Regions from separate parts of the Blastococcus colisei genome, predicted to be linked through region 2. Evidence: riboswitches for the same ligand, from Rfam matches in the RefSeq annotation. Region 2 holds a riboswitch; each other region holds the start of a gene.
The links. Region 2 has a riboswitch for thiamine pyrophosphate ahead of FHU33_RS24615 (ECF transporter S component). Riboswitches for the same ligand answer to the same signal wherever they lie in the genome.
Positions count from the first base shown of each region.

Region 1: linked by a shared signal. The riboswitch ahead of FHU33_RS17825 (purine-cytosine permease family protein) and the one ahead of FHU33_RS24615 (ECF transporter S component) in region 2 are both predicted to bind thiamine pyrophosphate.
Region 3: linked by a shared signal. The riboswitch ahead of thiC (phosphomethylpyrimidine synthase ThiC) and the one ahead of FHU33_RS24615 (ECF transporter S component) in region 2 are both predicted to bind thiamine pyrophosphate.

Region 1 is NZ_VFQE01000001.1:3,743,265-3,748,065, forward strand. It holds gene FHU33_RS17815 (TetR/AcrR family transcriptional regulator) at 274-786, opposite strand; gene FHU33_RS17820 (TetR/AcrR family transcriptional regulator C-terminal ligand-binding domain-containing protein) at 1,110-1,727, shown strand; TPP riboswitch at 2,218-2,330, shown strand; gene FHU33_RS17825 (purine-cytosine permease family protein) at 2,320-3,699, shown strand; gene thiE (thiamine phosphate synthase) at 3,696-4,466, shown strand; gene thiO (glycine oxidase ThiO) at 4,463-4,801, shown strand, end outside.
Region 2 is NZ_VFQE01000004.1:21,478-26,278, reverse strand. It holds gene FHU33_RS24630 (transposase) at 1-311, opposite strand, end outside; gene FHU33_RS24625 (VOC family protein) at 387-899, opposite strand; gene FHU33_RS24620 (Mut7-C RNAse domain-containing protein) at 990-1,715, shown strand; TPP riboswitch at 1,855-1,958, shown strand; gene FHU33_RS24615 (ECF transporter S component) at 1,956-2,585, shown strand; gene FHU33_RS24610 (ABC transporter ATP-binding protein) at 2,596-4,026, shown strand; gene FHU33_RS24605 (energy-coupling factor transporter transmembrane component T family protein) at 4,130-4,801, shown strand, end outside.
Region 3 is NZ_VFQE01000001.1:3,293,827-3,298,627, forward strand. It holds gene bluB (5,6-dimethylbenzimidazole synthase) at 1-806, opposite strand, end outside; gene thiC (phosphomethylpyrimidine synthase ThiC) at 811-2,550, opposite strand; TPP riboswitch at 2,544-2,656, opposite strand; gene FHU33_RS15705 (RNA polymerase sigma factor) at 3,074-3,631, shown strand; gene FHU33_RS15710 (hypothetical protein) at 3,628-4,518, shown strand.

The sequences.
Region 1 (4,801 bases), on a different contig from region 2:
GGATGCGGGCATCCAGTCCCCCGGCACGGGGCACTCACCGCGACCACCTGTCGCAGCCGAGAGATTCGTCCGGTGGGCAACGGAGCTCCATGTGCACTTCGCGCGCAATGGAACGGCGCAGCGTGTGCTCGTTGTCCGGGCGGACACCGAACCGACGATGCTGACGCAGTGGTCAGTGGCGATCTGGGATGCGATCTCCAGTGATCGTTGGCGCCCGCGCCCATGCCGAGTTGGCAGGCGGGCACCGACAGTGCGCACGGGGTATCCGGGATGCTAGAGCCGCCGGAGCAGCGGCATCATGACGTCGTCGACCACCGCCACGGCCAGCTCCTGATCGACGTCCATGCCACTGATCATCCAGCGGAGCAAGAGGATCGCCGGGCCCGCCTCGGCAGCCAACGACGCTGCGCCACTCGCCACCAACTCGCCGCGATCGACGGCACGCTCGCAGACCGTTCCGAAGGCTTCCGCCCAACGCGCCATGGGACCACGTCGGAAGGCTTCCTCCAGGGCCGGTTCCTGGTTCATGACACCGATCAGCGCTCGACTGGCGCTTCCACCCGGGCCCGCCAGCACCGCGGCCAGTGCGGTCAGCAGCGCGACCATGTCATCCCGCAGGGAACCAGAGTCCGGGATCACGAGCGTCTCATCGCTAGCCGTATCGATGAGGCTCACCAGCACGTCCGCCTTGGACGACCAGCGCCGATAGATTGTCGCCTTGCTGACGCCGGCGGTTCTGGCCACCGCATCCATGGTCAGTCCGGCGTAGCCGACCTGCGCCAACACCTCCAGGACAGCAGCCTGAATCGCCCGGTCACGAGAGGGATCCAGTCGACGCCGCCGGGGTCGCGCACCCGCCGGGGGAACGCCCCAGGACAGCGAGCTCGGCTGACGCAGTGACACTGAGTGAGCCTAACGAGGGATCGTCGCGACAGACAAGATCGCTGAGGGGGAAACCCGCTGCTCGAAGACGGGGTACGCCGAACGTCCAGCGCCCTCCAGTAGAAGGAACCCCCGAGTTCCGCCTGTCATCCCTAGCCTCCCGTAGGGCAGCGCGACGCGCACGGCATCCCCCTCGTCGGGCTCTGTCGGCAGGGAAGGCGGGTGGCATGAGCGAGGTCTTCAGTTCGCAGTCACCGAGCTGTCGGCATGTCCTCAGTGCCGTGCTCGACACGTTGGCCCAACTGGGCTGCGCCGGCCTGACCGCCGATGAGATCAAGGCCCGAGCGGGCGCCGCCGGTCCGGCCCTCGGGGATTCGCCCGATCTGGAGGCCTTGGTGGTCAGCGCGCTCGAGCATGTACAGCTGTTTCCCGCGTTCGAGCCTTCGGGAGATCTCGACCGGGACTTGCACACGCTGCTGCAGCCGTGGCGAACCGCATCGAGCAGGGACGAACGTGTCGTAGCCGCAGTGCTCAGCGCCGCCATCTGGAACCCGCGCCTCGAGGTCGCGGTCCATGACGCGCTCGACCGGCCCCTGATGCATGCCGTCTCGGCGGTCGTTGCGCGCGCCGAGGGCCACGGGACGATTCCGGATTACGCTATCCAAACTCTGTGCTGGGTGCTGCGCGGGCTGCTGATCGACCGACTGCGCTCCAGGCCCCGGGCGGCGGTCGACATCGACCGCCTCGTCCACTTCCTCATCGCCGGACTGCAGATGGAAGCGGCAGTCGCCGCCCGTGGACGGTCCCAGGCCCTCGATAGATCTCTGAGAGAGCCGCCGGCGTGACCGCCGTTCAGCTGGCGCTGGTCGAGGTGGAATCCCTCCCCGAAGCCCGACGACGAGGACCTCGCCGAGGAGATCGCGCTGTCCGGCCCGGCGCGTACCCGCACCGTCGAGGAGGCGCAGCCCTCGATCGGGGCCACCATTGTGTCATCGACGAGCGCTGCCAGCTCTTCGGAAGCGGACCCGACCCCGCACGCGATGTGGGCGGCAGGAGGAAGTTGGCTCACCAGCGTGCTGGCCCGACGGGGTCTCCGCGGCGGTCGCCAGGTCGGGCCGCGCCGGGCAGCTGCACGCCTACGCCACGGACCTGCCACGCATGGAACACATGCCCGAGACGCTGAGAAGGCCGGGGGTCTCGGGCCGGCCTTCTCGCTCGCCGGGGAGCCGGGGCGCCGACCGTCGCGGACCTGCGCATCTGCTCAGGCCGGTTGTGCGCTGTGGTGGCAGAGCAGGGGGCGGCGCTCGGCGAGCGCGGATATCTCGGTAGGCTGGATGCGCGATGTGCGGGAGCTCGGAGGTACCGGGCTGAGAGGGCGGCTGACTGTGCCGCCGACCGCTGGAACCTGACCGGGTAATGCCGGCGTAGGGAGCGATTATGAGCAGGTCCGGCGCTGTCGGTGCCACCACGTCATCGGGGGATGCACCGATCACGCTGTCCCAAGCACCGCCTCGGACGCTGGGCCTGCGGGACACGGCGGGGTTGTGGGGCAGCCTGGGGGTCAGCCTGCTGTTGCCGGTGGCGGCCACCTACGTGGTCCTCGCCGACCGCCCGCTGTCGGTGACGATCGGCGCGATCGTGGTCGGTGCGGTGATCGGATCGGTGTTGCTGGGCCTGGGGGCGGCGGCCGGCGCCCGGGAGGGCGTGCCGGCGATGGTGCTGATGCGGGGGTTGCTGGGTCGGCGGACGTCGTTCCTGCCCACCGCTTTCAATCTCGTGCAGTGCGTGGGCTGGGCCGCCTTCGAGGTGTGGATCATCGCCGAGGCCGCCTCCCGGGCGCTGGATGCACCGCGCTGGCCGTTCGTCCTCGCCGCGGGCGCGCTGGCCACGCTGATGGCGCTGCGCCCGCTGGGCGCGGTGCGGGTGCTGGCGCGGTACGCGGTGTGGGCGGCGCTGGCCGCGATCGTCTACCTGTACATCCAGGTGTTGTCCGAGCCGCTGCCGGCGGTGACCGAGCGCGGGGCCGGATCGTTCTGGACGGCGGCTGACATCGTGATCGCGTTGCCGGTTTCCTGGTTTCCGCTGGCGGCGGACTACACCCGGCACGTCCGGCGGGGGCGGGACGCGTTCGTGGGCGCTGCGGCCGGCTACGGCGGCGCCGCCATGGCTCTGTTCACTCTCGGCGCGCTGGCGCTGGTCGCCTACGGGCGGGGCGGTCTGGACGTCGTGGATGCGCTGCTGGCCGTTCCGCTCGGGCTGCTGGCCGTCCTGGTGCTGCTCGTGGTGGAGGTGGACGAGGCGTTCGCCAACGTCTACTCGACGGCGGTGTCGGCGCAGAACGTGGTGGCCCGGCTGGACCGCCGGGTGCTGGCCGGGGTCGTGGGCGTGGGAGCCACCGGGCTGGCGCTGATGGCCGACCTGGTCGCCTACGAGCCGTTCCTCTTCCTGATCGGCGCGGTGTTCGTTCCGCTGGTCGGGGTCTTCGTGGTCGCCTACTGGCTGCTGCCGCGCGGCCGCTGGGATGTGTCGGACACTGCGCCGGCGCGCCCGGCCCTGCTGCTGGCGTGGGCGGCCGGTTTCGTGGCCTACCAGCTGACGCTGCCGACCTTCTTCGCCGGACCGGGTGGGGGCTGGACGGCGTGGTGGTCCGCCCGCCAGGCCGAGCTGGGCATCGACCCGGCCAACGGCTGGTCAGCCTCGCTGGTCAGCCTCGCGGTGGCCGCGGCACTGACCACGCTGATCTGTCTGCCCGGCGGCCTGTCCGCCCGCCGCCGCCGGGCCCGGTTCCCGGTCGCCCCGTCCAAGGCCCTCCGGTGACGGGCCGCCGAATGGGCGCCGCCGGCCGGACCGACTCCCCGCTACCGGTCGGCCCGGACCGTGCGGTGGAGGTTCGCCGGCGGATCGGCGGATTGCACGTGCTCACCGACGCCCGTCAGGGCAGGGACGCCCTCGGTGTCGTCTCCGCGGCGGTGGCGGCCGGCGCCCGGATCGTGCAGGTCCGGGTGAAGTTCTGCCCGGACCGGGCGCTGTACGACTTCGCCGCCCGGGTCGCGGAAGTCTGCGCGCGGCGCGGAGCGACGTGCATCGTCGACGACCGGGTCGACATTGCGCTCGCGGTCGGCGCGGCGGGCACCCACCTGGGCGCCGGCGACCTGCCGGTGGCCGCGGCGCGCTCGATCGCCGGCCCGAACCATCTGCTGGGTGGCACGGCGCGGACCGCCGCGACCGCCGCCGAGCTGGTGGCCGCCGGAGCGGACTACCTCGGGGTGGGCCCGGCCTTCGCCACCGCGACCAAGACCGGGCTGCCGGACCCGCTGGGTGTCGACGGGATCGCGGCGGTCGCGGCGGCGGTCGCCGTACCGGTGATCGCCATCGGCGGCATCACCGCCGACCGGATCCCGGCGGTGCTGGCGGCCGGCGCGTCCGGGGTGGCCGTCGTCTCCGCCGTGTCCGACGCACCCGACCCGGGAACGGTCACCCGGGCGCTGCTGGCGGCGCTGGTCGCGGCGCCGCAGAGCCGCCCGCCGCGCCCGGAACCAGGCCCGCCCCCGGCCGCCCGCGTCCCCCGGTCGGCGCCCCGGTGAACGAGATCGCCGTCGCCGGTGGCGGCCTGATCGGGCTGGCCGTGGCCTGGCGGTGCGCGCAGCGCGGGCTGTCGGTGACCGTCGTCGACGAGGCTCCCGGCACCGGGGCCTCCTTCGCCGCGGCCGGAATGCTGGCGCCGGTGACCGAGGCCGCCTACGGCGAGGAGCCGCTGCTGCGGCTGTGCCGGGCCTCGCTGCAGCGCTATCCCGGCTTCGCCGCGGAGCTGGCGCAGGCCTCCGGCGTCGAGGTGGGGCTGCGCACCGCCGGAACCCTGGTGGTGGGCTTCGACGAGGACGACATGGGCGCCCTGTCCGCGCTGCACACCTTCCAGCAG
Region 2 (4,801 bases):
GCGTGATCGGGCACCCGATTGCCGGCCAGCACCCGGAACGCCACATCGCGGACACAGTGCCGCTCGATCGCCCGCGACGAGCGCACCCCGACCGCGTGCGCGTACAGCAGCACCGCCACCATCAGCGCCGGGTCGAACGCCGCCGCGCCCTGCCCGTTGGCCCGATACGAGCGCTTGAACCCCGACAGGTCGAACGAGTCCACCGCATCCTTGACCGTCCAGGCCAGCTCCCCGTCGGGCAGCCAATCCCGCACATCCGGCGGCAGCAGGAACCCCTGATCGACATCCCCGCGGATGAAGTTCTGCGGCATACCCCAGTCTCCCGCCGCCCAGGATGATCATCAATCAGGCGCGCTTTGTGCGACAGGCTCACTCGGGCGGTCAGGTCAGGCCGGGACGGAGACGCCCACGCCGCCGCGGGTCTGCGCGCCGTAGCGCTCGATCTCCCGCTCGAGGTCCAGCGGCGCGGTCATCGCCGCGCCGCCGGTGACCTCGGGGGTGATCAGCGCGGCCGGCAGCAGCCACGAGACCTCGAATTCGATGCCGTCGGGGTCCTGGGCGTAGAGCGCCTTGGTGGTGACGTGGTCGGAGGCGCCGACGAGCGCACCGGCCCGCAGCAGCGCATCGCGGATCCGGGACAGCTCGGCGAGGGTGTCGACCTCCCACGCCAGGTGGTAGAGGCCCACGGTCCGGCGCCCGGCCTCCGACGGGCCCGCGCCCGCGCCGATCTGGAACAGGCCCAGATCGTGGTCGTTGGTCGAGCCCTCCGCCTGGAGGAAGACTGCGGCACCCGGGATCTCCGTCTTCGCACGGAAGCCCAGGACGTCGCGGTAGAACGCGTGGCTGCGCTCGACGTCGCGCACGTACAGGACGGCATGGTTGAGGCGCTGCACGGGCATGGCGGGCTCCTGGCGGTCGATGGCGCGGTCATCGTGCACCAAGTTGCTTGATGCTTCAAGTATTCCGGTGAAGGAGGGTAGCGGCCCGCCATGGACGAACGGTCAGGACCGCAGGACGTCGATGTCGTCGTCCCGGTGCCGCTGCGCTTCCTGCTCCCCAGGCGGGACCGGCACGCTGGTATGCGGCGACTGCGCTTCGACCCCGACGCCACCGTCGGCCACGTCGTGCAGTCCGCCGGAGTGCCCCTGAGCGAGGTGGGCGCGCTCCGGCTGGACGGCGAACCCGTGCCGGCCGGCGCGCGGGCCCGCCCCGGTGGCTCCATCGAGGTCGTCGAGCGAGCCCGCCCCGAGCCATCGGCGACCGGCGGCTTCCTGCTGGACGTCGGTCTCGGCGCCCTGGCCCGCCGGCTGCGCCTGCTCGGCCTGGACGCGGCGTGGTCCAACGATGCCGACGACCCGGAGCTCGTCGACCGCGCGGTCACCGAGCACCGGGCGCTGCTCACCCAGGATCGCGGGCTGCTGATGCGCCGAGCACTGACCCGGGGAGCCCTGGTGCGCGGCAGCGACCCCGACGACCCGCTCGCCGACGTCCTGGATCGCTTCGCCCCCGTCCTCGCGCCCCTGACCCGCTGCACCGCCTGCGGAGGGCCGCTGCAGCCGGTCGCCAAGGAGGAGGTCGCCCACCGGCTGGAGCCGGGCACGCTGCGGAGCTTCGAGGAGTTCGCGCGGTGCAGGGCCTGCGGCCGGGTCTACTGGGCCGGCGCCCACGCCCGCCGGATCGGCGAACTGGTGGCGGCGGCCCGGCGAGTGCGGTGAGCCGTGCGCGGCCAGGAGGGCCCGAGTCGGCCGTGGAGACCGCCGTGCAGTGGCCGGTACCGCGGTGCAGGGCGGTACCGGCGACCACGGGGCGGCACCGGTGAGCGCGGCAGGGGTTATGGTCGACGGCACAACCGAACACACGCAGCAGGGGAGCGCTACGGCGCTGAGAGTGCGGGCAACCGCAGACCCTCGAACCTGATCCGGGTCATGCCGGCGCAGGGAGTCTGGAGGAAAGTCATGGCCGATCAGGCCGTCCGTCCGTCGTCCGTCGATGCCGGGTACGAGAAGCCCGTCCGCTGGCGCACCGTCGACATCGTCGTCACCGCCGTCCTGGGCGTCGCGTTCGGCGTCGTCTTCTGGGGCTGGAATTTGTTCGCGGAGGTGGTCTCCACGCCGCTGGACTTCTTCCCGCCGATCAAGGGCCTGCTCAACGGTGTCTTCCTCATGCCCGGCGTCGTCGCCGGGCTGATGGTGCGCCGCCCGGGGGCGGCGATCTTCGCCTCGACCCTCGCCGCCGCGGTCAGCCTGCTCCTGGGCTCGCCGTACGGCGGGATCATCGTGGTCTACGGCCTGGTCCAGGGCGCCGGCGCCGAGCTCGGCTTCCTGCTCACGCGCTACCGCACCTTCGGCTGGGGGACGGCGATCCTCGCCGCGGTGACCGCCGGCCTGTCGACGTCGATCCTGGACCTGAGCCTGTACTACCCGGTGTCCGGCGAGTACCCGCTCTGGGCGTTCACGCTCCCGTACACGCTGGCCACCGTCCTCTCCAGCGTGCTGCTGGCCGGTGTCGTGGGCCTGCTGCTGGTCCGCGCGATGGCCCGGACCGGGGCGCTGGGCTCCTTCGCCTCGGGCCGCACCCGCGTCTGACGCGCCCCCGGTGACCACCACGCGTGGTCCGTCGCCGATCCGGGCGGACGCCGGCCCCGTGCGCCTCGTCGCGCGGGGCCTGGGCGTCCGTCACCCTTCGCGGCGGGCCTGGGCACTGACCGGCGTCGACCTCGTCGTCGAGCCCGGGGAGCGGATCCTGCTCACCGGCGCCTCCGGTGCGGGGAAGTCGACGCTGCTCGCCGCGCTGGCCGGCATCCTCGACGCCGAGGGCACCGAGGTGGCCGGAGAGCTCACCGTCGACGGCGGGGCTCCGCACGCCGCCCGCGGCCGGCTGGGCCTGCTCGCGCAGGACCCCGACAGCCAGCTGGTCATGACCCGGGCCGGGGACGACGTCGCCTTCGGAGTGGAGAACGCCGGCCTCCCACCGGAGGGGATCTGGCCGCGGGTCGACGAGGCGCTGGCGGCGGTCGGCTTTCCCCACGGGCGCGACCGTCCCACCCAGGCGCTCTCCGGAGGGGAGAAGCAGCGGCTGGTGCTGGCCGGAGCCCTGGCCCGTCGTCCCGGGTTGCTGCTGCTGGACGAGCCGACCGCCCAGCTCGACCCGGACGGGGCGGCGCTCGTCCGGTCGGCCGTGGCCCGCGCGACCGCCGACCGCACCGCGACCGTGCTCGTCGTCGACCACGACGCGCAGCCCTGGCTCCCCCTGGTGGACCGGGTGGTCGAGGTGGTGCCCGGTGGGGTCGTGGAGCACCCGGCAGGTTGGCGGCCGGTCCCCCGCACGGCCGGGCTGCAGCTGCCGGCCGCACCGGACGGACCGGTCCTGCTCGCCGCGCAGGCGGCCGGGTTCACCTACCGCGGCAGCCCGGGCCCGGCGCTTCCCCCGACGACGACGGCACTCCGGGCCGGCCGGGCGTTGGCGGTGACCGGCCCCAACGGGACGGGCAAGTCCACGCTGGCGCTCCTCCTGGCCGGGCTCCGGGCGCCCACCACCGGCCGGGTGACGGCGTCGGACGAGCTGACCGGCACCGTGCGCAACGGGTACGACGAGCCACATCGGTGGCGGGCCGGCGAGCTGGTCAGCCGCATCGGCACCGTGTTCCAGCATCCGGAGCAGCAGTTCCTCACCGGGCGGCTCCGCGACGAGCTGGCGCTGGGCCCCCTCCGCTCGGGCGAGCACGCCGCCGCGGCACGGGCCACCGCCGACGAGCTGCTCGAGCGGCTGGGACTGACCGCGTTCGCCGACGCCAACCCGTACACGCTGTCCGGCGGCCAGCAGCGCCGGCTCTCGGTGGCCACGGCGCTGGCGACCGCGCCACGCGTGCTCGTCCTCGACGAGCCGACGTTCGGACAGGACGCCGCCACCTGGCGCGAGCTCGTGACGCTGCTGGCCGAGCAGCGGGCGGCCGGTTGCGCCGTCGCCGTGGTCACCCACGACGCCGACCTGGTGGCAGTCCTCGCCGACGGCCGGCTCGCGCTGTGAGAACGACGGGCGAGCGAGCATCGCCGCAGGCTGGCGGCACCTCCCGCTTGCGGGGGACAGCGAGCGAGGAGCGGAACGAGTCCGGAGTCGAACGGGGGGCGCTGTGACGGCGTCCCTGTCGCTGGGCCCGGTGCCCGACACGCGCCTGGGCCGGATCAACCCGGTCGCCCAGCTCAGCGCGATGGCCGTCGTCACGCTGGTGCTCCTCACCAGCCTGGACGTCGTCACCCCGGCCGTCGTGGTGGCCGCCGAGCTGTGCCTCCTCCCGGCGGCCGGACTGACCGATCTGCGCGGCCTCTGGCGGCGGACCTGGCCGCTCGTCCTGGGCGCCGGCTCCGTCGGCCTGGTCAACGTGCTGCTCTCGAACGAGGCGACCCTGGTCACCGGGGTGGGGCTCGGGTTGCGCGTCGTCGGCCTCGCGCTGCCCGGCGTGCTCCTGGTCGCTTCGACCGATCCGGTCCGGCTGGCCGATGCGCTCACCATCCACTGGCGGGTGTCCACGCGCTTCGCATTCGGGGCCCTGGCCGCGCTGCGGCTGGCTCCTCTGCTGGTCGCGGAGTTCGAGTCGGTCCGGCTCGCGCGGCGCACCCGTGGCGTCGAGGCCGGACGCAATCCCGTCGCCCAGGCCCGCCTGCTCGGAGGTATCGCCTTCACGCTGCTGGTCGGTGCGGTCCGGCGGGGCTCGCGCCTGGCGACGGCGATGGACGCCCGCGGCTTCGACTCGGGGATCGCGCGGACCAATGCCCGGGGGTCGCGGCTGCACCCCCGCGACGCC
Region 3 (4,801 bases), on a different contig from region 2:
TCGTCACGAGCGCCGACTACCGCCGGTTGATCGGGCGCGCGCAGCCGTGACGGCGGTACGGGCGGCGCGCCGGCATCGTCGGGCCATCGGTCGGCGAGCACGACGTCGCGCAGCGCGAGCCGCCGCGACCAGCCTGCGCGTTCCAGGCCCGGCGCGGGCGGGCGTTCGTCGGGCCAGCCGAGGCACAGCCAGCCCAAGGTGACCACGCCGTCGGGCAGGCCGAACAGTTCGGCCAGGTCCTCGGGCTGGAAGAGCGTCACCCAGCCGAGGCCCAGCCCCTCGGCCCGCGCGGCCAGCCACAGGTTTTGGATGGCCGCCGCGCAGCTCCACAGGTCGGCGTCGGGGAACGTAGCCCGGCCCAGCACCCCCGCGGCGGGGGTGCGTCGGTCACAGCAGACGACGATCCCGAGCGGGGCCTCTCGGACACCTTCGAGCTGCAGGTCGAGGAGACGACGAGCCGCGTCTGCGTCGAGTCCGGCGGCCTGACGCAGCCGCTCACGATCGGTGAGGACGGCCGCCCGGTCCCGGATCTCCGGATCGCGGACAACGAGGAACCGCCAGGGCTGGCTGTGCCCGACCGACGGAGCGGCGTGCGCGGCCCCGAGGACTCGCTGCAGGACCTCGTCGGGCAGCGGGTCTGGACGGAACCGGCGGACGTCCCGCCGGACCCCGATCGCCTCGTACAGCCCCGCCCGGGCCTCGGTCCCCAGCGCCCAGCCGGTCGGGTCGGCGGCCCGCTCGGAGGCCGCGGTCGCATCACCGACGAGCGGCACCGGCCGGGGCCACACCCGCTCGTCCGGCGTCACGGGGCTACTCGGCCAGAGGCAGCTGGATGCGGCCGCCGTGCGCAGTGAACTCGGCCGCCTTCTCCCGGAGGCCTGCGTCGATCGCCTCCTCCGACGTCAGCCCCCGCTCCTCGGCGTAGCGGCGCACGTCCTGCGAGATCCGCATCGAGCAGAAATGCGGGCCGCACATGGAGCAGAAGTGCGCCGTCTTGGCTGGGGCGGCCGGCAGCGTCTCGTCGTGCATCGACCGGGCGGTGTCCGGGTCGAGCGCGAGGTTGAACTGGTCCTCCCAGCGGAACTCGAAGCGGGCGTCGGAGAGGGCGTCGTCCCACATCTGGGCGCCGGGGTGCCCCTTCGCGACGTCGGCTGCGTGCGCGGCGATCTTGTAGGCGATCATGCCGTCCTTGACGTCGTCCCGGTCGGGCAGGCCCAGGTGCTCCTTGGGCGTGACGTAGCAGAGCATCGCGGTGCCGTGCCAGGCGATCATGGCCGCGCCGATCGCGGAGGTGATGTGGTCGTACCCCGGCGCGACATCCGTGGTGAGGGGCCCGAGGGTGTAGAACGGCGCCTCGTGGCACAGCTCGAGTTGCAGGTCGACGTTCTCCTTGATCTTGTTCATGGGCACGTGGCCGGGGCCTTCAATCATGACCTGGACGTCGTGCTCCCAGGCCACGGTGGTCAGCTCGCCGAGGGTGCGCAGCTCGGCCAGCTGGGCCTCGTCGTTGGCGTCAGCGACGCTTCCCGGCCGGAGCCCGTCGCCGAGGGAGAAGGTGACGTCGTAGGCCCGGAGGATCTCGCAGAGCTCCGAGAAACGGGTGTAAAGGAAGTTCTCCTCGTGGTGGGCCAGGCACCACGCCGCCATGATCGACCCGCCACGGGAGACGATGCCGGTCTTCCGCCGGGCGGTGAGCGGCACGTAGCGCAGCAGCACGCCGGCGTGCACGGTTATGTAGTCGACGCCCTGCTCGCACTGCTCGATCACCGTGTCCCGGTAGACCTCCCAGGACAGCTCCTCGGCCTTGCCGCCGACCTTCTCCAGCGCCTGGTAGATCGGCACGGTGCCGATCGGCACCGGCGAGTTGCGGAGGATCCACTCCCGGGTGCTGTGGATGTTACGGCCGGTGGAGAGGTCCATGACGGTGTCGGCACCCCAGCGGGTCGCCCAGGTCATCTTGTCCACCTCCTCCTCGATCGACGAGGCCACGGCCGAGTTGCCGATGTTGGCGTTCACCTTCACGAGGAACTCCCGGCCGATGATCATCGGCTCGGACTCCGGATGGTTCACGTTGGCCGGGATCACGGCCCGGCCCCGGGCCACCTCGGCTCGCACCTGCTCGGCCGGCACACCCTCCCGGACGGCGATGAACTCCATCTCCGGGGTGATCTGCCCCCGCCGGGCGTGGGCGAGCTGGGTCACGGCGGCACCGTCCCGAGCCCGCAGGGGCCGGCGTCCGTCGGCGGCGAACACCGCGTCGAGGTTGCGCAGGTCGCCGGAGCGACGACCGTCGTCCTCGGGCCGGACCGGGCGGCCCTCGTACTCCTCGGTGTCGCCGCGCTCGGCGATCCATGCCGCCCGCACCGACGGCAGTCCGCTGCGGACGTCGGCCTCGAAGGTCGGATCGGTGTACGGCCCCGACGTGTCGTAGAGGACGACGGAGTCGCCGGTGCTGAGCACGATCTCGCGCATCGGCACCCGCATGCCAGGACGCGGACCCGCCAGGTAGGTCTTACGGCTGGCCGTGGAGGTCGTGGACGGAGCTGTCAAGGGAATCCCCTCCCTACGCCGGTACGAACCGGATCAGGTTGTGGCGGTCAGCGGCCGTCTCAGCCGACTTCTCAGCCCGGTACGCCGGGCTCCCGCGGTGGCGAAAGGGACCCTAGACCTTGCCCCCGGGCGGCCCGCCACGACCCCGACGAGTCCTGTCACGCGAGCATCGCCACGGCGGCGGAGGCCGGCGAGCTACGTGGTGACCGCGTCCCGGTCCCGCTCCCGGGCGCACGAGCGCACGAGCACACGAGCGCGACCTGACCACCTACAGCTGCCAGTGGTCCACGGCGGAGGACCGGACCGGGAGGGCGGCGGGGGCCCTTCTCGCCACTTTCCGCGGGCTGGGCTGGGCGCGGACTCGAGTCAAGCAGCCAGCCGCGTCGAAGAGGCACGTTCCCGGGGAGGATGACCGACTCGATCGTTGATGCCTCAGGCTGCGACCCGCGGTTCCGCCATGCTCAAGACCGCACCTGTCGCTGCCGATGAATGAGCCGACGTCCATTCGAGCCGGAGGTGCCGGATGTCAGTAGGGATGCCCTTCCCCGGGGTGCTGGCGGCCGCGCAGGCGGGCGCCTCCTGGGCGCTGGAGGTGCTCTATCGGGAGCTGGCGCCCTCCGTGACCGGCTACCTGCGGCTGCACGGCGCTCTGGAGCCGGATGACCTGGCCAGTGAGACGTTCATCGGGGTCTTCAACGGCCTGTCCTCGTTCGAGGGGGACGAGGCCGCGCTGCGCGCCTGGGTCTTCACCATCGCGCACCGCCGCCTGATTGACGACTGGCGGCGCAGGAGTCGCCGACCCGAGCTGGTCGACTGCGGTGAGGAGGTCCTGCGGGGCTCCGTCGGCGGCGACGCCGAGGATGACGCACTCGCGGTGCTGGGCTCAGGCGCCGTCCAAGAGATGTGTGCCGCCCTGCCCGCCGATCAGCGCACGGTCCTGCTGCTGCGCATCCTCGCCGACCTGTCCGTCGAGCAGGTCGCCTCCGTGATGGGCCGCTCCGCGGCAGCGGTCAAGGCGCTGCAGCGGCGAGGACTGGTCACCCTTCGGAGTGAGCTCGTGCAGGAGGTCGCGCCCCTATGAGCCGGTCCAGCGATGTCGGGGATGAGATGACCAACGACCAGTTCGACGAGGCTTTCGAGTGCTTCCTCGTGGGACGACCCGTCCCGGCAGAGGCCGCTCCGCTCGTGGCATTCGCCGAGACGGTCCGGAACAGCTCCGCCCGTCCCGGGCGGCCCAGCCCGCAGCTGGCCGAGCTGCTGGCGACCGGTCTTCTCACCGATCCCGTCGGCCCGTCGACGGGGACGACCCCCACTGCTCCGGAGTCCGCGCGCGCCGCGGCCCCCGGGCCATCCACAAGGAGACGCCGCACAATGTTCACCGTCCTCGCCGCCGCCGCGGCCAAGTTCGCCTCTGCCGGAGTCGCTGCCCAGGCCGCGACCGGCGTGGGACTTGCGCTAGTCAGCGTGACCGGTGCCGGAGCCGCCGGGGTCCTGCCCGCTTCCATCCAGGACGGTGTCGCAGAAGTGATCGAATCCGTCACCCCCTTCGACCTGCCCGAGGCAGCCGATCGTCCGGTTCTCCCCGAGCAGGCCACCGTGCCTCACCCCGACGAGACAAGGCGCACACCCGAGGACCTGCCCGGTCCTGGGGACGTCCCCACCAAGGAGCAGTTCGGTACGTCCGTCAGGGAGGACGCGCAGGACGGCGGTGTCGACGGTGCGCAGGTCAGCACTGACGCCCGCGAGACCCACCAGCCCGAGCAGCCGGCGACCCCGGGAACCCGGGCCGCCGAGCGTCCGTCCGAACAGCCGGCGACCCCGGAAACCCGGGCCGCCGAGCGTCCGGCCCAGCAGTCTGCGGCCCCCCCGGCGCCCGAGACCCCCGGGGCGCCCGAGCCCTCGAGCGGAGGATCCGCGCGGCAGGGTTCTGCGGACGGTCAGGCGCAGGGCAGCTCCGGCCGGCCCTGACCCCGACGGCACCAGTTCTGCATACCCGCCATCGAGACCTGCGACGTCGTGGGCATCCGCGCGATGCCCACGACGTCGCAAACTCAGTGCGCTGACCGCGCCCAGATCCATCCTTAGCTCGCGCAGCTGGCGGGACCAGGGCAGATCCTGCTGCTGTTCGCCGACCGCAACGAGCGGTCGTGCGGTACTCCGTGGGCAACACCGCCCAACCGATGGCGGTGTCCATCTCCACCTACGACACGCTGCCGCCCGCCGAGCAGCGGGCGCTGCCCCGCAGCGGACA